DNA from 3 places in the Streptomyces sp. NPDC096323 genome. Region 3 is predicted to be linked to each of the others. Evidence: riboswitches for the same ligand, from Rfam matches in the RefSeq annotation. Region 3 holds a riboswitch; each other region holds the start of a gene.
What was found. A riboswitch is a leader RNA that binds a small molecule or an ion and turns the genes downstream of it on or off. The one in region 3 is predicted to bind cyclic di-AMP.
Positions count from the first base shown of each region.

Region 1: linked by a shared signal. The riboswitch ahead of ABTX18_RS21745 (transglycosylase family protein) and the one ahead of ABTX18_RS14660 (M23 family metallopeptidase) in region 3 are both predicted to bind cyclic di-AMP.
Region 2: linked by a shared signal. The riboswitch ahead of ABTX18_RS02555 (M23 family metallopeptidase) and the one ahead of ABTX18_RS14660 (M23 family metallopeptidase) in region 3 are both predicted to bind cyclic di-AMP.

Region 1 is NZ_JBEOSI010000007.1:364,261-370,940, reverse strand. Features, by position in the region: gene ABTX18_RS21755 (FtsB family cell division protein) at 1-397, opposite strand, end outside; gene eno (phosphopyruvate hydratase) at 499-1,779, opposite strand; gene ABTX18_RS21745 (transglycosylase family protein) at 2,132-2,875, opposite strand; cyclic di-AMP (ydaO/yuaA leader) riboswitch at 2,880-3,050, opposite strand; gene ABTX18_RS21740 (transglycosylase family protein) at 3,350-4,324, opposite strand; gene ABTX18_RS21735 (cytochrome P450 family protein) at 4,431-5,753, opposite strand; gene ABTX18_RS21730 (nucleoside triphosphate pyrophosphohydrolase) at 5,818-6,680, opposite strand, start outside.
Region 2 is NZ_JBEOSI010000001.1:567,703-574,382, forward strand. Features, by position in the region: gene ABTX18_RS02545 (STM4011 family radical SAM protein) at 1-832, shown strand, start outside; gene ABTX18_RS02550 (SGNH/GDSL hydrolase family protein) at 847-1,692, opposite strand; gene ABTX18_RS02555 (M23 family metallopeptidase) at 1,931-2,872, opposite strand; cyclic di-AMP (ydaO/yuaA leader) riboswitch at 2,876-3,031, opposite strand; gene ABTX18_RS02560 (tyrosine-protein phosphatase) at 3,509-4,321, shown strand; gene ABTX18_RS02565 (DUF6126 family protein) at 4,337-4,513, opposite strand; gene ABTX18_RS02570 (helix-turn-helix domain-containing protein) at 4,559-5,167, opposite strand; gene ABTX18_RS02575 (aspartate aminotransferase family protein) at 5,231-6,628, opposite strand; gene dxs (1-deoxy-D-xylulose-5-phosphate synthase) at 6,625-6,680, opposite strand, start outside.
Region 3 is NZ_JBEOSI010000004.1:716,157-722,836, forward strand. Features, by position in the region: gene ABTX18_RS14645 (hypothetical protein) at 1-79, opposite strand, end outside; tRNA gene ABTX18_RS14650 (tRNA-Met) at 503-576, shown strand; gene ABTX18_RS14655 (PP2C family protein-serine/threonine phosphatase) at 769-1,950, shown strand; cyclic di-AMP (ydaO/yuaA leader) riboswitch at 2,280-2,434, shown strand; gene ABTX18_RS14660 (M23 family metallopeptidase) at 2,446-3,618, shown strand; gene ABTX18_RS14665 (aldo/keto reductase) at 3,827-4,771, shown strand; gene ABTX18_RS14670 (PrsW family intramembrane metalloprotease) at 4,783-6,297, opposite strand; gene trmB (tRNA (guanosine(46)-N7)-methyltransferase TrmB) at 6,462-6,680, opposite strand, start outside.

The sequences.
Region 1 (6,680 bases), on a different contig from region 3:
CGTTGCGCTCCTTGACCGCGTCGGGGTCGACCACGGTGTAACCGGTCTCCCCCGGAAGAAGGTAGTGCAGGTGCTCACGGGCCAGCCGCTTGACGTACGCGTCGTCCTGGAGCCGCGCCTTCTCGTCGCGCAGCTCCTCGGTACGCGCCTCGGCCTCCTGGGCCATCCGCTCCTGGTCGGCGATCTCGTCGCGCTGCGACACGTACTGCCGCATCGGGTACGCGAGGGCGACGATCAGTGAGCACACGATCAGAGCCAGGAAGGCGGCCCGGCCGGTGAGCCGGGAGCGGCGGGCCTGACGGCGGTTCTGCGACCTGTAGACGCGGGCCGCGGTCTGCTCGCCGAGCAACCGCAGCCGGGTCGCGGTGGAGAACCGGTCCCGGTCCTTCGCGGCCATGTCTCCGCCTCCCCATTACGCACGTCCGTCCCCGCACACGGTACGGGACCGAGTGCGGGGACGGACGGAGGCCGGGGCGCTCAGCCCCGCCCGGCTTCGTGTCAGCCCTTGAAGCGCGGGAACGCCGAGCGGCCCGCGTACACCGCGGCGTCGTCGAGGATCTCCTCGATGCGCAGCAGCTGGTTGTACTTGGCGACGCGGTCCGAGCGGGCCGGGGCGCCGGTCTTGATCTGGCCGCAGTTCACGGCGACCGCGAGGTCGGCGATGGTGACGTCCTCGGTCTCGCCGGAACGGTGCGACATCATGCACTTGAAGCCGTTGCGCTGGGCCAGCTCGACGGCGTCCAGCGTCTCGGTCAGCGAACCGATCTGGTTGACCTTGACGAGCAGGGCGTTGGCGGAGCCCTCCTCGATGCCGCGGGCCAGACGCTCCGGGTTGGTGACGAAGAGGTCGTCGCCGACGATCTGCACCTTGGCGCCGATCTTGTCGGTGATGACCTTCCAGCCGGCCCAGTCGTCCTCGTACAGCGGGTCCTCGATGGAGACCAGCGGGTACGCGGAGACGAGCTCCTCGTAGTACTCGGTCATCTCGGCGGCCGAGCGGGACTTGCCCTCGAACTCGTAGACGCCGTCCTTGTAGAACTCCGAGGCGGCGACGTCGAGCGCGAGCGCGATGTCCTTGCCCGGGGCGTAGCCGGCTTCCTTGATGGCCTCGACGATGAGGTCCAGGGCGGCGCGGTTCGACTCCAGGTTCGGCGCGAAGCCGCCCTCGTCGCCGAGACCGGTCGACAGGCCCTTGGTCTTCAGGACCTTCTTCAGCGTGTGGTAGACCTCGGCGCCCCAGCGCAGGGCCTCGGAGAAGGACTCCGCACCGATCGGCGCGATCATGAACTCCTGGATGTCCACGTTGGAGTCGGCGTGCGACCCACCGTTGAGGATGTTCATCATCGGGACGGGCAGCAGGTGCGCGTTCGGGCCACCGAGGTAGCGGAACAGCGGCAGGTCCGAGGCCTCGGAGGCGGCGTGGGCCACGGCGAGCGAGACGCCGAGGATGGCGTTGGCGCCGAGCGAGCCCTTGTTCTCCGTGGCGTCCAGGTCGAACATCGCCTGGTCGATCAGCCGCTGCTCGGTCGCGTCGTAACCGACGAGCTCCGGGCCGATCTGCTCGATCACGGCCAAGACCGCCTTCTCGACGCCCTTCCCGTGGTAGCGGTTGGGGTCTCCGTCACGAAGCTCGATGGCCTCGAACGCGCCGGTGGAGGCGCCTGACGGAACGGCAGCACGGCCCGTGCTGCCGTCGTCGAGGCCGACCTCGACCTCGACCGTGGGGTTTCCGCGGGAGTCGAGGATTTCCCTGGCTACGACGACGTCGATGGACGGCACGAGGCATCTCCTTCTGGGATATGACGCTGGTGGTGCAGGGTCGCTTTGGCCTTGCGCCAAGAGCCTAACCGGCCGGGCCGCCCCAACCGGCCGACCGCCCGTCCCCTGGGACGAAAAAGGACCCAAGGGCAGGCACAGCGGGACAAAGCGCCAGAATTTTACTGGCGAGTAACAACAACAGTTGAACGAGTAAGCGCGAAACGCGACGGGCCCCGGCCCGGCACGCACGGGGGAAGGTGCGCACCGGGCCGGGGCGGCCGGACCGATCGGCGAGGAGAGACCGCGACCGCTTCGCCGGCGACTACCCGTCAGGCGGCTGCTTCGCCAGGCGATTACTTCGTCGGACGATTGCTTACTTCGTCAGGTGGAGCTGCTGACCCGGGTAGATCAGGTCGGCGTCCTTGACGATGTCCTTGTTCAGCTCGAAGAGCTTCTCCCAGCCGCCCTCGACCTTGTGGTCGGCGGCGATCGTGCTGAGCGAGTCTCCGGCGACGACCTTGTACTCGCCGTCACCCTTCTCGACCTTCTTGCCGGTCGGGGTGGTGACCGTCTTCGACTCGGCCTTGGGGGCGGCCGAGCGGTCCGAGCGGTTGGTGGCGGGGGCCTGGGCGCGCTCGGCCTTCTTCGGCTCGGCCTTCTCGGCCGGCGCCGACTGCTGCTTCGGGGCCGCCTCGGACTTGGCGTCGGAGGAGCCGGTGTCGACGCCCGGGTCGACACCGTCGTTGCTCAGGTTGCCGGCGCCTGCACAGGCCCAGGCGCCCGGGCCCTGAAGGGCGAGGAGCTTCTCGGCGGTGGCGATCTGCTGGGCCTTGGTGGCCAGGTCGGCGCGGGGCGCGTACTGGGTACCGCCGGCGGCGGCCCAGCTGGACTGCGAGAACTGCAGGCCGCCGTAGTAGCCGTTGCCGGTGTTGATGGACCAGTTGCCACCGGACTCGCACTGGGCGACGGCGTCCCACGTGGACACGGAGGCGGCGGAGGCGCCGGTCGCACCCATCAGCGGCACGGCGATGGCGGCACCGGTGACACCGGCGAGCGTGGCGATGCGGACGACCTTGGACGGGCGGCGGTGCTTGTTGCCCTTGCTCTTGAGCAGCATCGAGACTTCTCCTCACCGACGCCTGCGAGGTGAGCTGTCGGGTTCGGGCCAAGTGAGTTGCCCGGTCGCACGTCCTTGCGTGCGACTTAACCCCAAGCCGGTCCCGATGCGTCCTGCGACGATCGGCCCGGCGCCTACCTGGGTCCCCCGCTCCTGCCTACGGCGCTTTACGCGTCTGTTCCCTTCGACCGACGGCAGGATTCGGCGTGACGGTCGACGGGGCCCGCGGTGCGAGCGGTTCCGACCGTAAACACACTGAGCCTCATATCCCAAGATGGACATACCGCATAAACAGCCCTTCCGGTCATCCGAAGAACCACCATTTGCGCAGGTGGGAACGGATGCGGCGGGGCCTCCCGGACAAGACACGCCAGTTCACACGAAGAGACCCATGTCTCACTTGGTCAAAAGTGGGACATAGGCCTCTTAACTACCCCAATTTCTGGGTGTTTTCAGCTGATCATCAGACCTGACTCACTCGGCCTGCAGGCCGAGATCGAGGCTCTGGCCAGGGAGGATGAGGTCCGGGTCGGAGCCCACCTCCGCCTTGTTGGCCTCGTACAGCCCCGTCCAGCCGCCGGGCAGCTTCTGTGCGTCAGCAATCGCCCAGAGGTTGTCGCCGTCGCGGACGGTGTACGTGCCGTCAGAGGCCGCCACACCGGCGTCGCGTGCGTCCCCGTCACCGCGCGAGGCGTGCCGCCCCGCGTCCCGGTCACTGCCGCGACCGGTCTCCCGGGTCTCCTCGGGGGCCGGCGTGCCGCGGTGCTTGCCCGCCTGCCCCTGGTCCTGCCGCGCCTCGGAGGCGCCCGCCTCGGTGGTGTCACCCGAGGGCGTGGTGGACGGCGTGGCCGACGGGGACGCCGACGCGTCCCGCTTCCCGCTCCCGCCCGTCGCCTTGTCCGCCGCATCGTCGCCCGCCCGGCCCGTGGCCCCGCGCGCCGGCTGCGTCGCCTCCGGGGACGCGTCGTCCGCCCCAGGGGTGTCGTCGGCGGGGTCGGCACTCACGGACGGGTCCGCGGCTCCGGTCGGGTCGGCGGAGGGCGCGCTGCCCGGGTCCACGCCCGGCAGCCCGGTGTCCACAGCGAGGCCCGAGACGACCGCGCAGCTGGGCCATGCCTTGTAACCCTGGTCGTCCAGGACCTTCTCCGCCACGGCGATCTGCTGTGAGCGGCTGGCGAGGTCCGCGCGCTCGGCGTACGACTCGCCGCCGTACGACTTCCAGACCTGCTGCGAGAACTGCAGGCCGCCGTAGTAGCCGTTGCCGAGGTCGGCGCTCCACATGCCGCCGCTCTCGCACTCGGCCACCCGGTCCCAGGTCGAGGCGTCGGCGGCGTGCGCGCCTGCCGCGCCGAGCAGCGGGATGGCGATGGCCGAGCCGGTCACGCCTGCGGCGACGATGATCGCGGGTGCCTGCCGAGGGCGACGGTGTCTGCCGTTCGCGGAGCCCATGGGGATGCCTTCCGTGTGACTGACGAGGTGACTGGTGAGTCGAACGGTGAACCTAGCGGGACTCGAACGTGTGTCACAAGTCGATGCAGCGGAGATCACGTGAAAGTCACAGAGTTGACAGAGTGTCACTTTCACCGTGGACCGGGCCCGGCGTGAACTCGACCGGAAGGGTGCGCAGTCCGCGCATGATGAGCCCGCCACGCCACCGCAAATCGGCGGGTTCCCCCGCAAGTCGCAGGTCAGGACAGCGTTTCAGGAGCGTGGCGAGGGCGGCCTGACCCTCCAGCCGGGCGAGCGGCGCTCCCAGGCAGTAGTGGATTCCGTGACCGTAACCAAGGTGCTGATTGTCACGCCGCGCGAGGTCGAGCGTGTCGGGCTCGCCGAAGCGCTCCGGGTCCCGGTCGGCGGCCGCCAGCACCACGAGCACGGGGTCTCCCTCGCCGACCCGCTGCCCGCCGATGGTCAGCGCCTCGGTGGCGTACCGCCAGGTCGCCAGTTCCACCGGGCCGTCGAACCGCAGCAGTTCCTCCAGCCCGGTGGTCAGGAGCTCCGTCTCCCCGGCGACCAGGGAACGCTGGAGCCGCTCGCGCTGCTCCGGGTGGCCCAACAGGGTGTGGACACTATTGCCGATCAAGTTAACGGTCGTTTCGAAACCCGCGAAAAGTAGGATAAAAGCCATCGCGGCGGCTTCGTTCTCGGTCAGGTGCTCGCCGTGGTCGCTCGCCCGGATCAGCCCCGAGATCAGGTCGTCCCCCGGGTTCTCGCGCTTACGGTGGATCAGTTCCAGAAGGTAGCCCCGCATCTTCTTGACCGAACGGGCCACCCCACCGCGCGGACCGCCGCCGTGGCGGATCATCATGCCCGCCCAGTCCCGGAAGTCGTCCTGGTCCTCGCTCGGGACGCCGAGCAGGTCACAGATCGCGTAGATGGGGAGCGGGAAGGCGAACTCGTGGATGAGGTCCGCCTCGCCCTTCTCGACGAAGCCGTCGATGAGCCGGTCGGTCAGCTCCTGTACGCGCGGCGCGAACTCCGCGATCCGGCGCGGCGTGAACGCCTTCGACACGAGCCGGCGCAACCGGGTGTGGTCGGGCGGATCGATGTTCAGCAGATGCGTCATCAGCTCCGCGTTGCGCTCGCCAGGAATCCCCGTCTTCCCCTTGGCGTGCGCGGACTCGGCGTGGTGCGCCGGGTTCTTGGACAGCCGGGCGTCGGCGAGCGCCTCCCTGGCGTCCGCGTACCGCGTGACCAGCCACGCCTCGACCCCGCTGGGCAGCGTGGTGCGGTGCACGGGGCTGTGCTCGCGCAGCCAGGCGTAGGCGGGGTACGGGTCGGTGGCGAACTCCCACGTGAAGAGTTCGGGCGCGGGAGGCGCGGCCGGGGCCAGGTGGGCGGGGCAGCCGGCGGGGGCGTCGGCGGGGCGGTCGTTCACCCCCCGACGTTATCCGCTGCCCTCAGCCGCCGGCCGACGCCCTCGGCCGCCCTGTCGCGTCCCGCTAGCCGACGCCCTCCGCCGCCCTGATCGCGTCCCGGTAGGCGCGGCCCGCGGCGCGCAGGGCGGCCTCCGGGTCGGTGCCCTCCTCCTGGGCGCGCACGGCCAGGGCCAGGAGGCGGTAGCCGACGTCGTCGCCGCCGGGGAGCGGCACGTCGAGGCCGGCGGTGCGAGCCCGGCTCGCGAGCTTCGCGGCGAGTGCCAGGCCGGGCTGGCCGAGGGGCACCCCGTCGGTGACGGACTCGCGCTGCTTCTCGATCGCCTTGGTGCGCAGCCAGTGCGCGTGGACGTCCTCCGGCGTCTCGGCGGTCTCGTCGCCGAAGACGTGCGGGTGGCGGTGGATCAGCTTCTCGACGAGGGTGGCGGCGACGTCGTCGACGGAGAACGGCTCTTCCTCGTCCTCCTCGGCGATGCGCGCGTGGAAGACGACCTGGAGCAGTACGTCCCCGAGCTCCTCGCGGAGCTCCTCGCGGTCGCCGTCCTCGATCGCCTCGACGAGTTCGTACGCCTCCTCGATGGCGTACTTGGCGAGGCCCTTGTGGGTCTTCTGCGAGGTCCAGGGGCATTCGAGGCGGATGCGGTCCATGACCTGGACGAGGTCGAGGAGCCGGGCGCCCGGCAGGTCGTACGAACCGGGCAGCAGCTCCAGGTTCGGCATCCGCACCCGCCCCGAACCGGCGAGCCGCGCCAGTCCGTCGGTGAGCGGCTGGTTGCCCTCCCCGCCGGTGAGGACGACGACGGTCCGGCCGCCGGCGCACACGTCGACGAGCTCCTGCGCGTCGGGCACGCCGGGCGTGACGGTGACGCCGGCCTCGCGCAGATACGGCAGCTGCGGCTGGTCCTGTTCCGCGCAGTGCACGCGGTCGG
Region 2 (6,680 bases), on a different contig from region 3:
GTACTGCCCGTTCGCCAAGCGGCGCGACAGCCGGGAGCAGCTGCGGGCCGACCGGGCCGCGCTGGAGCGTTTCACGGCGTGGGTGGCCGCGCAGACCGATGACCGGATCTCGGTGCTGTTCACCCCGTGGGGCGAGGCGCTGGTCCGCTCCTGGTACCGCCGGGCCGTGGTCGAGCTGGCCCGGCTGCCACACGTCCGACGGGTGGCCGTCCAGACGAACCTCGGCGGCCGTACGCAGTGGCTGGCAGCAGCGGGCGCCGCGGACCGCGACAAGATCGCGCTGTGGTGCACGTACCACCCGGGCCAGACACCGTACGAGCGGTTCCTCGGCCGGTGCGGGGAACTGACGTCCCTGGGCGTCCGGCACAGCGTGGGCGTGGTCGGGCTCGACGGTCATCTCGACGAGGCGCGGCGGCTGCGGGCGGCCCTGCCCGAGGAGGTCTACCTCTGGGTCAACGCCGCCGAGGGCCACACCTATACGGACGAGGAGGCGGAGAGGTGGACCGCGATCGACCCGCTGTTCCCGTACAGCCGCCATCCGCACCGCTCGGCGGGTCTGCCCTGCCGGACCGGGGAGTCGGTGATCTCGGTGGACGGTGACGGGACGGTGCGCCGCTGCCACTTCGTCCGCGCCGAGCGGGGCAATCTCTACGACGGCGGCTATCGCGCGGCGTTGGGGCCGCAGGCCTGCCCGCTCGCCGTCTGCGACTGTCACATCGGTTATGTGCATCTGGAGACACTGCCGCTGTACGACGTCTTCGCCGGCGGGGTGCTGGAGCGCATACCGGCGTCGCCACTGTCCTCGGTCGCCCCGGGTGCCCGGGGCGACTGAGGCCGCGGGGCCGCTCAGAGCGGCAGCAGGTCGGGCCGCTTGGGCTCCACGTGGTCTCCCGAGGACTCGCCGCGCAGTCGCCGGCCGATCCACGGGACGAGGTACTCGCGCGCCCAGTGGATGTCGTCCCTGCGTACTTCGAGCGTTCCGCGGTGTGCCTGCGGCGGCCACACCTGGTCCGGGTCGGCCGGCACGTCGAGGCCGAGGACCTGGGCGGCGCGCAGCGCGACGCGGGTGTGGCCCTCGGGCGACAGGTGCAGCCGGTCGTTGTCCCAGGCCCGCCGGTCCTGGACCGAGCGCAGGGACCAGAGGTCGAGGACCGGGCAGTCGTAGCGGTCGGCGATGGACCGCACGTGGGCGGTGTAGGTGGCGATCTTGCCGCGCAGATGGCGCAGCACGGGAACGTCGCGGGTGTCGAAGCCGGTGGTGACCATGACGGTGCCGACCGACCGGGTCAGGTCGGCGACCGCGCGCTCGAAGCGCTCGGCCACGTCGTCGGGGTCGGTGCCCGGCCGGATGATGTCGTTGCCGCCGGCGCAGAAGCTCACCAGATCGGGGGCGAGTTCCTTGGCGCGCGGCACCTGTTCCTCGACGATCTGGTCGAGAAGGCGTCCTCGTACGGCGAGATTGGCGTACCTGAAGTTCCCGTGTGCGGAGTCCGCGCCGCCCGTCGGCGCCTCGGGGTCCGGGAGCTGGTCCGCGAGGAGTACCGCGAACCGGTCCGCCCAGCCGACGAAGGTTCCGTCCGGGCCGGGGTCACCGACTCCCTCGGTGAAGCTGTCGCCAATCGCCGCGTACGACTCGATGGCGCCCTGTCGGTTGGTGACGCCCTGCTGGATGTTGTTCGAATCGTCTGCCACAAGGGCATATCCTGCACCGCCGATTGTGACCTACGCGACCGTAATACGGGGTTGACGGGTGGTGAGATAGACCACCCGGTCAGTTTTTGGTAAAGGGGGAATAAGTGCGGCCGACGCCAAGTGCCGCCCTCCTACCGCTTCCCGGCGCGGGAGCCGACGCCAGAGGGACGGTGCGCCGCCGCGCACCGTCCCTCTTCGCATTGCTCCGATCCGGGTTACCGGACCGGTGTTGCCCTGATCAGACGTTGATGCCGTGCGACGCCAGGTAGGCGATCGGGTCGATGTCCGAGCCGTACGCCGGGCCCGTGCGGACCTCGAAGTGGAGGTGCGGGCCGGTGGCGTTGCCGGTGGCGCCGGACAGGCCGACCTGCTGACCCGCGGTCACGGTCTGGCCCGCCGAGACGGAGAGCGAGGACATGTGGCCGTACTGGGAGTAGTGGCCGTCGGCGTGCTTGATGACGACCTCGTTGCCGTACGCGCCGCCCCAGCCCGCGGTGACGACGGTGCCGGAGGTGATCGCCTTCACGCTGGTGCCGGTGGAGACGGGGAAGTCGATGCCGGTGTGGCTGCCGCTGGACCAGTTGGAACCGGAGGCGCGGTAGGCGGTGGTGTGGTTGCCCGGGACCGGGTGGACGTAACCGGAGTCGTTGCTCTGGGCGGCCGGGGCCGAGGTCTCCTCGGACGACGAGGCGTCGGAGGAGGACGAGGCGGAGGTCGTGGAGGCCTTCGTCTCGGTCTTGACGGGGGCCTTCGAGGGAGCCTTCGACGGGGTGGTGGAGCCCGTAGAGGTGGCCGGGGCGTGGCCCCAGGCCTTGCCGCCGAGCGTCAGCTTCATGCCCGGGAAGATCAGGCTCGGGTTCTCGCCCACGACCTTGCGGTTGTCCTGGTACAGCTTCTCCCAGCCGCCCTTGAGCTTGTGCTCGGCGGCGATCTTCGACAGGTAGTCGCCGGAGACCACGGAGTAGGTCGTGGTGCCGGCCTGCTTCTTCGCGACCGGGGTGGCCGGGGTGGTGTGCGCGGCGGCCGACTTCGAGGTGGCCGGAGCCGCCTGTTCCGCGGCGTGGGCACCGGTGGCGCCGAGCAGCGGAAGCGCGATGACGGCTCCGCCGGCGCTCGCGGCGACGACGCCACGGGCGATGGTGCTGGACTTGGGACGGCGGTGCTTACCCGATATGGGCATGAAGGATTCCCTCTCCGGCGCCTGCGAGGTGAGCTGTCGGGTTCGGACTGGAGATGTCCGGTCGCGCCTGGCGCGACTTCACCCCGAGCCGGCCGGTTTCCCGGTCGGCGGCTTACCTGGTTCCCCCGCTCCTGCCACGCGGTGAAGTGAGTGCGAATTCCGGGCGGCGGCAGGATTAGGCGGTCCGTCCGGAGTGCAGTGAACCTAAGCGAGCCGGGACGGCGGAAACAAGCCACAACTTGCGTACGGGATTCGGTGCGGGAAATTCGGCGAGGAATTCCGGTCACACTCCGTGGATTACGGATCTTGGCTTTCCGCGCCGGGCACGGAATACCCGGATGGCCCGCCACCACACACCGTCACGGATGAGATCCCGCTCACGAGAGGGCTCCCATCTGCCGCACAAGCGGGGCATGTTCACTGAAAAGCCCCAATACGGACATGCACACCCATCACCCCCCACCGCATCGGGACAGCCAAGCGAGTCGAGCCCTCGTCGCCGGGAGCAGCGACCCGGCACCCGGGCCCGCGGCCCAGGCGCGCACAGAGATGATTGCCTGAGGAACCAATGTCGTATCGTCACGAGAGTGGACCCGCGGGCGACACGCGCACGCGGCAGAGCCCCCAGGAGTGACCGTGACGCAGCAGCTGCCGCAGACCCCGTCGACGGAGCCCGAGCTGGCGGGTATCCGCAATTTCCGTGATGTGGGTGGCCTGCCCACCTCGGACGGCCGCCGGGTGCGGTACGGGCGGCTCTTCCGCAGTGGTCACCTGGCCCACGCCACGGCCGAGGACGCCGCGTTCCTCGCCGGTCTCGGCCTGCACACCGTCTTCGACTTCCGCAACGCGGCCGACCACAAGCTGGACGGCCGGGACGTGGAGCTGCCGGGCGTGCGCAACGTGAGTATCCCGCTCAGCGACCCGGCGGACGGCGCCGAGTTCTGGCGCATGGTGCGCGACGGCGACATGGACGAGCTGCGGTCCATCCTGGCCGACGGCAAGGGGTCCCGCCGCATGACCGCTTCGTACCGCCGGATCATCCTGGACCGCACGGCCGAGCACAGCCGGGTGCTGCACGCCCTGGCGGAGGACAGCGTGCCCGCCCTGATGCACTGCGCCGCGGGCAAGGACCGCGCGGGCATCTCGATCGCGGTGTCCCTGCTCGCCGTCGGCGTCGAGCGCGAGGCCATCGAGGCCGACTACCTCAAGTCCAACGACGCGCACCGCCGCTACAAGATCCGCCGCAGCGACGCCTCGCCCGCCGGAATGTCGCCCGAGGTGATGGAGCTGCTCAATCCGCTCTTCGGCGCCCACCGCGACTACCTCGCCGCCGCCTTCTCCGCCATCGACGAGACCTGGGGCGGCACCGACCGCTACCTCGCCGAGGGCCTCAAGATCACCTCGCAGACCCGCAACCGGCTGCGCGAGCGCCTCCTCGACGAGTCCTGAGAGCGGTCCGGTGGCCTACTGGTTGTGCATCCCCACGGCGAACAGCAGATACAGGAAGCCGGCGATGACGTGCCCGGCCACCAGGTAGGCGAAGAGCCGGATGACGAGCCCGCGCGGCATCTTCTTCTCCTGCGGGTCGTAGTTCTTCGGCCGGCCCGGGCCGAGCGGGTCGTAGTTCTCGGAATCGGACATGACAGGTCCTCTCTGGCCACCGGGGCCGGTGGCGGGCACGGCGCCTCAGCGACGGTGGATCCCGCTGCCGAGGCACAGTTCGGCGGCGGGGCTCTGCAGCAGGGTGTGGACGAACAGCAGCTCGGCACCGTCGCGGTCCAGTGCCGCGATCCGGTGCGGGGTGAGCGAGTCGAAGTGGGCGCTGTCACCGGGGGCGAGGTCGTGGACCGTCTCCCCGAGGATCACCCTCAGGTGCCCCGCCAGGACGTACAGCCACTCCTCGCCGGGGTGGACGCGTACCAGATCGCCCTGGGCGCCGTGCGGGACCCGGACGCGCAGGGCCTGCATCGCCCGGCCGGAGCCGCCGGCCTGCTGGTACATCCAGCCGTCGGCCTCGGCTCCCTCGAACCTGCCGCCGCGGACGATCGCGTCACGTTCCGGGGGCTTCTCGCCCAGCAGCTCGGAGACCGTCGTACCGTAGATCCTGGCGAGTCCGAGCAGCATCGGCAGCGAGGGCTGACGCCGGCCCGTCTCGAGGCGGGACAGGTGCGCGGGTGAGAGCCCGGCCCGCTGGGCCGCGCTCTCCAGGGTGAGCCCGCGGCTGCGGCGCAGCTCGCGCAGGCGTGGCGCGACGCCGGGCAGCTCGTCGGCCGCCCCTCCTTCTGGAGGATTCATGCCTCCATTGGGCCAGGAGCTTTCCTGTGAGGCAAATTTCTTGCCTCACAGGCAAAAGCCTGGTCAGCGATTGGCGACGGCCTGCTTCACCAGGGTCCGACCGAAGTCCCACATGAGTCCGCCGCCGCTGTGCGCGTCGTCCATCACGGCCGTGAACGCGCTCACGAAGCGCTCCACGTCCGTCTCGTCGATCACCAGTGGCGGGATCAGCTTGATCACTTCGAGGTGGTCGCCGGAGACCTGCGTCAGGATCCGGTGCTTCTGGAGCAGCGGTACGACCACCATCTGTGCGAAGAGTCCCTTGCGGGCCGCCTGGAGCATCGTCCAGCGGCTGCGCAGCTTCAGCGAGCTCGGCCGGCCGAACTCGATGCCGATCATCAGCCCGCGCCCCCGCACCTCGTGCAGCAGCTCGTACCGCCCGACCAGCGCGGCCAGCCGTTCGCGCAGCAGGTCACCGGTACGGCGCGCGTTCGCCACCGTCTCCTCGTCCTCCATCACCGCGAGAACCGCGAGGCCGGCCGCCATCGCCTGGGCGTTGGAGCCGAAGCTCGCGGAGTGGACCAGGACCCGGTCCATCGAGGAGTAGACGCGCTTGAAGATCCAGTCCTTGCCGAGCGTGGCGCCCACGGGCACATAGCCGCCGGAGAGCGCCTTGGCGACGCAGACCAGATCGGGTTCCACGCCCTCCTCGTGCTGGTACGCGTAGAAGTCCCCGGTCCTGCCCAGGCCGGTCTGCACCTCGTCCGCGATGAGGAGGGCCTTGTGCTTGTGCAGGAGCTCCTGGGCCGCACGCAGGAAGCCGGGCGGCGAGGCGTGCACGCCCTTGCCCTGGATGGGTTCGACGACGAGACCCGCCACGTCCCCGCGCTTCAGCTCACGGCGCAGGGCGTCGAGGTCGCCGAGCTCGATGGCGGTGTCGGGGAGCAGCGGGGCGAAGCCGTCCCGGAAGCCGGCCTCGCCGTTGACCGACAGCGAGCCGGTGGTGAGCCCGTGGAAGGCGTGCGCGCAGTAAAGGATCCTCGGCTTGCCGGTGGCGTACCGGGCGAATTTGAGGGCGGTCTCCACCGCCTCCGTTCCGCTGTTGCCGAAGAAGACCCGGTCCAGGTGCGGGCTGTGCGTGAGCAGCTTCTCGGCCAGCAGTCCCGGCAGCGGCTGGCAGTCGAAGCGGGTGAGGTCGGCGAGTGAGGCGTCCAGGACGTCGTGCAGGGCCTTGCGTACGACGGGGTGATGCCGGCCGAGGCCCATCACCCCGAAGCCGGCGAGCATGTCCAGGTAGTCGTTGCCGTCCGCGTCCCAGAAGTGCGCGCCCTCGGCCCGTTCGTAGACCTTGTCGAAGCCGATGGTGTGCAGCATGCGCGGGAGCTGGTGGTTGAGGTATTTCGTGTGCAGCTCGTAGCGTTCGGCGCCGCGCTCCGCGAGAAGCCGCGCCAGATCGAAGCCCCTGGGCTCGTTGTCCTTCATGCCCCGCTCTCCTTGTGCCCGTTGCCCGGGGCGCGCCGCCCCGTGCCGGTGG
Region 3 (6,680 bases):
TGACGCCGCTGATGACGGCGCCGCGTACGGGCGAGGGCGAGGTGGCCGGGGCGGGAGTGGGCGTGAGCGGTGCGGTCATCGTCGAGGGCCCTCCAGACAGGCTGCGATGAGAGACCGGGAGCGCTTTCGGGGCGCGGCGAGTGCGCGCTCCGGGCCTGCTCGCACGGGCAGCCCACCGGTCCGGGGGATGCAGCAGTTACCTTGCGGCAGAACACGTGTTCCTCGCAACACCTTCGTGGTTTCTACACGTTGAACGGTCACCGGAGGTCGCCCGCGCCGGGGACGGTCGCGCGCGGCTCTCAAAAGGGGCGGCAGAGCTGGTTTGTTGTGGCTTGGTGACGCAGAACAGCCCGCTCGCAGCGTGCGGTTGGTGAGTCGGGTGCCTTCCAGGTGCCCTCGGCCGGGGCGCGGGCAGCGGGCCGGGGCGCACACGGCCTGCGGGGGGCGTGCGCGCCGGGTGGTCATGAGTCCCTCGAACATGCCGTAGAGTTGTGTTTACCGACGCGGGGTGGAGCAGCTCGGTAGCTCGCTGGGCTCATAACCCAGAGGTCGCAGGTTCAAATCCTGTCCCCGCTACTGAAGACTCAGGCCCGGCACGCATACAGCGTGCCGGGCCTGAATCGTTTGTGGCGCCGTCGGCCCGCCGGGCCGGTCGGTGCGGGAGCCGCATGCCGCGTACGTACCCCCATTGGCCGACGAGGAGTCGCCACGCGACCCCGCTGCGGGAAGCCTGGGGGTGGTGGTACGCGGTACCGTCCGCGGCCGTGGATGTACCGGGCAGGAGATCAGCAGGTGGGGAAGCGGGAGAAGCGGCGGCTCAGACGTGGCGGAGGGGTGCGGACCCGCCGGTTCGTCCGGGTGCTGCCTGGGCTGATGATCGTCGGAGGCGTGCTGTTCGACGTCCTGAGCCCGCCCGAGTTCACCGCCATCCCCCTGTACGCGGCTGCCCCGCTGATCGCCGCACCGTTCGCCTCGCTGGCCGGCACCGTCCGTGCCGGGGTCGCCGCGCTGCTGGCGGTCGTCGGGCTGCGGGCCTACAGCGGCACCCTGCTCCAGGTCGTGCCCGCCATCGAACTGGTCACCGTCCTCACCGTCTCCGTGCTCGCGGTCGTGATCAACGGGGTCGTGCGGCGCGGCAACGAGCAGCTGGCCTCGGCCCGTGTCATCGCGGAGACCGCCATGCGTGCCGTGCTGCCGACGCCGTCCGAGCGGATCGGCGGGCTGCATGTGGCCGCGCGGTACGAGGCGGCGCAGGCGGACGAGTTCGTCGGCGGTGACCTGTTCTCGGTGACGGACTCCCCGCAGGGCGTGCGGCTCGTGGTCGGGGACGTGCGGGGCAAGGGGCTGGACGCCGTGGAGGCGGTGGCCGTGGTCATCGGGGCCTTCCGGGAGGCGGCGGAGCAGGAGGAGACGCTGGAGGGTGTGGCGCAGCGGCTGGAGCGGGCGCTGGCGCGGGAGTCGGACCGGCGCGGTGGCCTCGACGCGTTCGAGGGGTTCGTCACCGCCGTGCTCGCGGAGATCCAGCCGGGTGCGGCGCGGGCGCGGATCGTCAACCGCGGCCACCCCGAGCCGCTGCTGCTGCACACCGACGGGGTGGTGGAGGTGCTCGGTCCTTCGATGCCCGCGCTGCCGCTGGGGATGGGTCTGGGGGAGTGGCCGGACCGGGCCGACGAGTGGGACCTGCCTCCCGGCGCGACGCTCCTCCTCTATACGGACGGCCTCTCCGAGGCCCGTAACGCCGAAGGCGTCTTCTACGACCCCGCCGAGCGGCTACGGGGACGGATCTTCCCGGGGCCCGACGAGCTGCTCTCCGCGCTGACCGATGACGTACGGCTGCACACGGGTGGCGAGTCGACGGACGACATGGCGCTGCTCGCGGTCGTACGGCCCACCGAGGGCCAGCCCGACCGGCGCAGGACCGTGAAGATCGTCGGCCTGGGCGGCGGATGAGCCGGAGGTCCGCCGAGGCGGCCGTGCGCGGCGGATGAGCCGGAGGTCCGTTGGGCGGGAGTGGAGTGGGGTGGGAAGCGGGTGGCGGCCTTGATGCCATGCCACCGTCCGTAACCGAAGCGCATCACTCCGCATAACATGTGACGCAACGTCAGGAACTGACCGGTAGCTGAGGCGCGATCAACTCGTCCGATTCCACCCGGTTGTGTCCCGTAAAGTCCAGGCCAAGGGCGTGAACGATCAGTGGGAACAGCTTGGAATCGGACCCCGGTGTCTATTAACGTTCGATAACGCAGCGCGGTTGTCCCAGCCGCCGTCAGTGGCGGCACCGTGCGCGAGCGCCGAATTCCGCAAGGGAACCGGGGAACCACCTACATGGGGTGAATCGGGTGTCTCTGTCTTGTCCCACGAGACGGAGAACCCGTAGGAGACCTTCCTGCTCCGAACCCGTCAGCTAACCCGGTAGGCGAGAAGGAAGGAAAGGAGTGCGCCCCCGTGGCGTCCAACAAGCCTGCCCCCGAAGCTCCCTCCCGGTTCGGGTCCGAGTACGGCGATGACTTCGCGCCCCGGCCCGCCACCGCTTTCGGTACGGAGTACGGAACCGACTACGCGACCGACCACGGGACCGATCGGGGCAGCGTCTTCGGAAACGACTTCCGCGCCGACGAGGCCGGGTCCGAGCGGACCTGGGAGGAATGGAACCCCACCGAGGAGTCCGTCCGCCCCGTGCGCGGCAAGCACCGCGTCGCCAAGCAGCGCAATGGTCTGGCCCGCAGCTCCACCGTCCTCGGCGTCGGCGTCATCGCGGCCGTCGGTGCGGGTGGCATGGCCACCGCCCAGAGCAAGCCGCCGGTCTCCATTTCTCTTCCCGATTCCCTCGCGGACAACCTCCCCGACGCCAAGTCCCTTCCGGGCGTCGGCGCGCTGTTCTCGGGCGAGGAGTCCGAATCCGCAGCGGAGAAGACGGCGGCCGCGACCTCTGCCGCCCCGCTGACCACCGCCGGCATCACCACCGCCGAGGCCGAGCAGGGCACCACCGACGCCGGTGAGGCCCTCCGCGCCCGCATCCTCCAGCAGGCCGAGCAGCAGCAGGACGCCGCCGACGCCGAGGTCAAGGCCGCCGCGGAGAAGGCGGCCGCCGAAAAGGCCGCCGCCGAGGCGAAGAAGCAGCAGGACGCCGCCGAGGCCAAGATCGCCGCCGAGAAGAAGAAGGCGGCGGAGGAGGCGGCGAAGAAGGCGGAGGCCCTGCGGCTGGCCAAGCTCGCCGCCAGCTACGCCATCCCCACCTCCTCGTACACGATCACCTCGACCTTCGGCGAGGCAGGATCGATGTGGTCCTCCGGCTACCACACCGGTCTCGACTTCGCGGCGCCGACCGGTACACCGATCAAGGCCGTCCACAGCGGGACGGTCAAGTCGGCCGGCTACTCCGGTTCCTACGGCTACCGCACGGTCCTCGAGCTCGAGGACGGCACCGAGGTGTGGTTCTGCCACCAGTCCTCGATCGACGTGAGCATCGGCCAGAAGGTCACGACGGGCGACACCATCGGACGCGTCGGCGCGACCGGCAACGTGACCGGCCCGCACCTCCACCTGGAGGTCCACACCCCGGACGGCACCGGTATCGACCCGATGGCCTGGCTGCGCGCCCGTGGCCTGACGGTCTGAGACCGTTTCCCCGCGCCGGTTCTCCGGCCCCGCGACCCCGGCAGCCCTGACGCTCCCCCCGACGTCAGGGCTGCCGGTCTGTCCGCGGCCGTGCCCTCGCGGTATGTGTCGGGCCGCAGCCGCAGCCGCAGCCCGGCCGCGGCCGCGGCCGCGGTTCAGGTGTACCGGCCACGGAATAGCGGTGCCGGGGGAAGCCGTTGTTGCACCCATGACTTCTCTCCGCAAGCTCGGTTCCTCCAGCCTTCAGGTCTTCCCGCTCGCCCTCGGGGGCAACGTCTTCGGCTGGACCGCCGACGAGGCGCAGTCCTTCGCCGTTCTGGACGCGTACGTGGCGGCCGGCGGCAACTTCGTCGACACCGCCGACTCCTACTCGGCCTGGGTCCCCGGCAACGAGGGCGGCGAGTCCGAGAACCTCATCGGCAAGTGGCTCGCGGCGCGCGGCAACCGCTCCGACATCGTCGTGGCGACCAAGGTCGGCGCCCACCCCGCGTACACGGGGCTCTCGAGCACCACCATCAAGGCCGCCGCCGAGGAGTCGCTGCGCCGGCTCGGCACCGACCACATCGATCTCTACTACACCCACTTCGACGACGAGACGGTCCCGGTCGAGGAGATCATCACCGCCCTGGACCAGTTGGTGAAGGACGGCAAGGTCCGCGAGATCGCCGCGTCCAACATCAGCCCCCGGCGGCTGCGCGCCTCGCTGGACTTCTCGGAGCGCGAGGGGCTCGCCCGCTACGTGGCCCTGCAGCCCCACTACAACCTCGTCTCCCGCGACACGTACGAGGGCGAGCTCCAGGACACCGCGGCCGCGGCAGGACTCGCGGCCGTCCCGTACTACGCCCTCGCCTCCGGTTTCCTCACCGGCAAGTACCGTCCGGGGAGCGCCGTGGAGAGCGCCCGGGCCGGGAGCGCGGGAGCGCACCTGGAGTCTGAGCGCGGTCGCAAGGTTCTCGCCGCGCTCGACGAGGTGGCCCAGGAGCGGGATGCCGAGATCGCGACCGTGGCGCTGGCCTGGCTGGCGGCCCGGCCGACCGTCGCCGCACCGATCGCCTCGGCCCGTACGGTCGAGCAGCTCCCCGCCCTGGTGGCCGTCGCCGGTCTGCGGCTGACGGACCAGGAGCTGGCGGACCTCACCGAGGCATCCGCCTGACCCGTCGCCTCCTAACCCTGCGGGCCGTAGGAGGGCGGGGGTGTGTATGGCCCGTTCGCGTACGGCGGGGTCGCGTGCTGCGGGGGTATGTACGGCGGGTTCCCGTACGACGGGTTTGTATAGGGCCGGTGCGCCGCGGGAACGTACCGGAGGCGCAGACGGCCCGTGGCCTGTGCCGCGTGCACCAGGGCCGGGCCGGCGGTCTCCCTGCGCTGCCACAGGTGGTGCAGCAACTCCCGCTCGCGTTCGGCGAAATCCGGTCCTGCCGTGCCGCGGCGGGCCTGGCGGCGCAGAAAGGCCAGTGAGGTCGCGAACGACTCGTACTCGGCGACCGTACGAGCTGCGGCCCTGCCCTCGGCCCTCACCGCCTTCAGCGGTGTGGCGGGTATGCGCGCGTGAGCGGGGTGCGCGGCGTGCGCGGGAGCGTGTGCCGGGTGGTACGCGTGGCCCTGGGGATTGCCGTACGGGGCGCCGGCCGCCGCTGCCGCCGCCCGGTGGCGGGCGAGGTCCCTGGCCATGCCGCGGGCGCGCATCGAGGAGAGGGCGAAGGGCTCGGCGGGGGACAGCCAGCCGGCCGCCGCGTACACCGGCAGTTCGATGCCGAGGGCGCGCAGTTCGCGGCGGCGGGCCCAGATCGCCAGCCAGGTCACGAGCCCGAACGCCGGAACCATGAACGCCCCGTACACGGCGTAGAAACCGTACGGGCCGAACGACGAGGAACCGTTCCACAGGGCGTGCATTCCCATCGCGAACAGCAGGCCCACCAGAGGGAGCGCGAGGCGCCGGAACCGCTGGTGGCGCGCGCTGCTCGCGGCGATGCCGAAACCGATGCCGGTCATCACCGTGAAGAGCGGATGGGCGAACGGCGACATCACCGCACGTACGAAGAACGTCGCCGCGGTCACCGAGGCGAAGCCCGAGCCCATCTGCTGGTCCTCGCCGAAGGCGTTGCCCAGGTAGAGGATGTTCTCGGTGAAGGCGAAGCCCGTGGCGGTGAAGCCGGCGACGACCACGCCGTCGACGATCCCGTCGAAGTCCCGCCGTCGGAACAGGAAGAGCAGCAGCACGGCCGCCGCCTTGGCGCTCTCCTCCACGACGGGCGCTATGACCGTGGCGCCCAGGGTGTCGGCGCTGCCCGGGTCCGCCGTGGCGGTGGCGATCCACTGCGTCGCGAAGGAGTTGGCCAGGATCGCGACCAGGGCGGCCGCGCAGGCACCCCAGGCGAAGGCGAACAGCATGTTGCGCCACGGGCCCGGCTCGACCCGGTCCAGCCACCGGAACACCGTCATCAGCACCGGGACGGGCAGCACGGCCAGGCCCAGACCGACGAGGAACCCCCGCGTCCCCGTCTGGTCACGGACCAGGGCGAGGATCACCAGACCGCAGAGCGCCAGCACGGTGAAGACGGCGACGACGCGGAGCGGCCTGCTCCGCCACAGCATGCCGACGCGGCGCGGGCGGTACCGCCACTGTCCCCGGTCCGGGGCGGCGGTCAGTACCCCGCCGTCCAGGTGCTCCGCGAGCACCGGGACGGCCGGCTGCGAGTGGAGTTGCTGTTGAACAGACCCGTCGGACGACACTCCATGACCCTAACGAGCAGGACTGACAACGGCCATGGCGCGTGGAAGGGGCCTCGGGCCTGCCGGGCCCGGGGCGGTCGCCAGGTCAACGCCGGGCCGCCCCTCGGCCGTCAGCAGCGGGCGAAGAGCAGGTCGTGCACGACATGGCCCTTGTCCAGGCCCTGACCCTCGAACCGGGTCAGGGGCCGGAACGCGGGCCGTGGTGCGTAGCCGCCGTCCGCCGCCGTGTTCTCGAAGCGGGGGTGCGCGGTCAGCACCTCCAGCATCTGCTCGGCGTACGGCTCCCAGTCGGTCGCGCAGTGCAGGACCGCACCGGGCTTCAGGCGCTG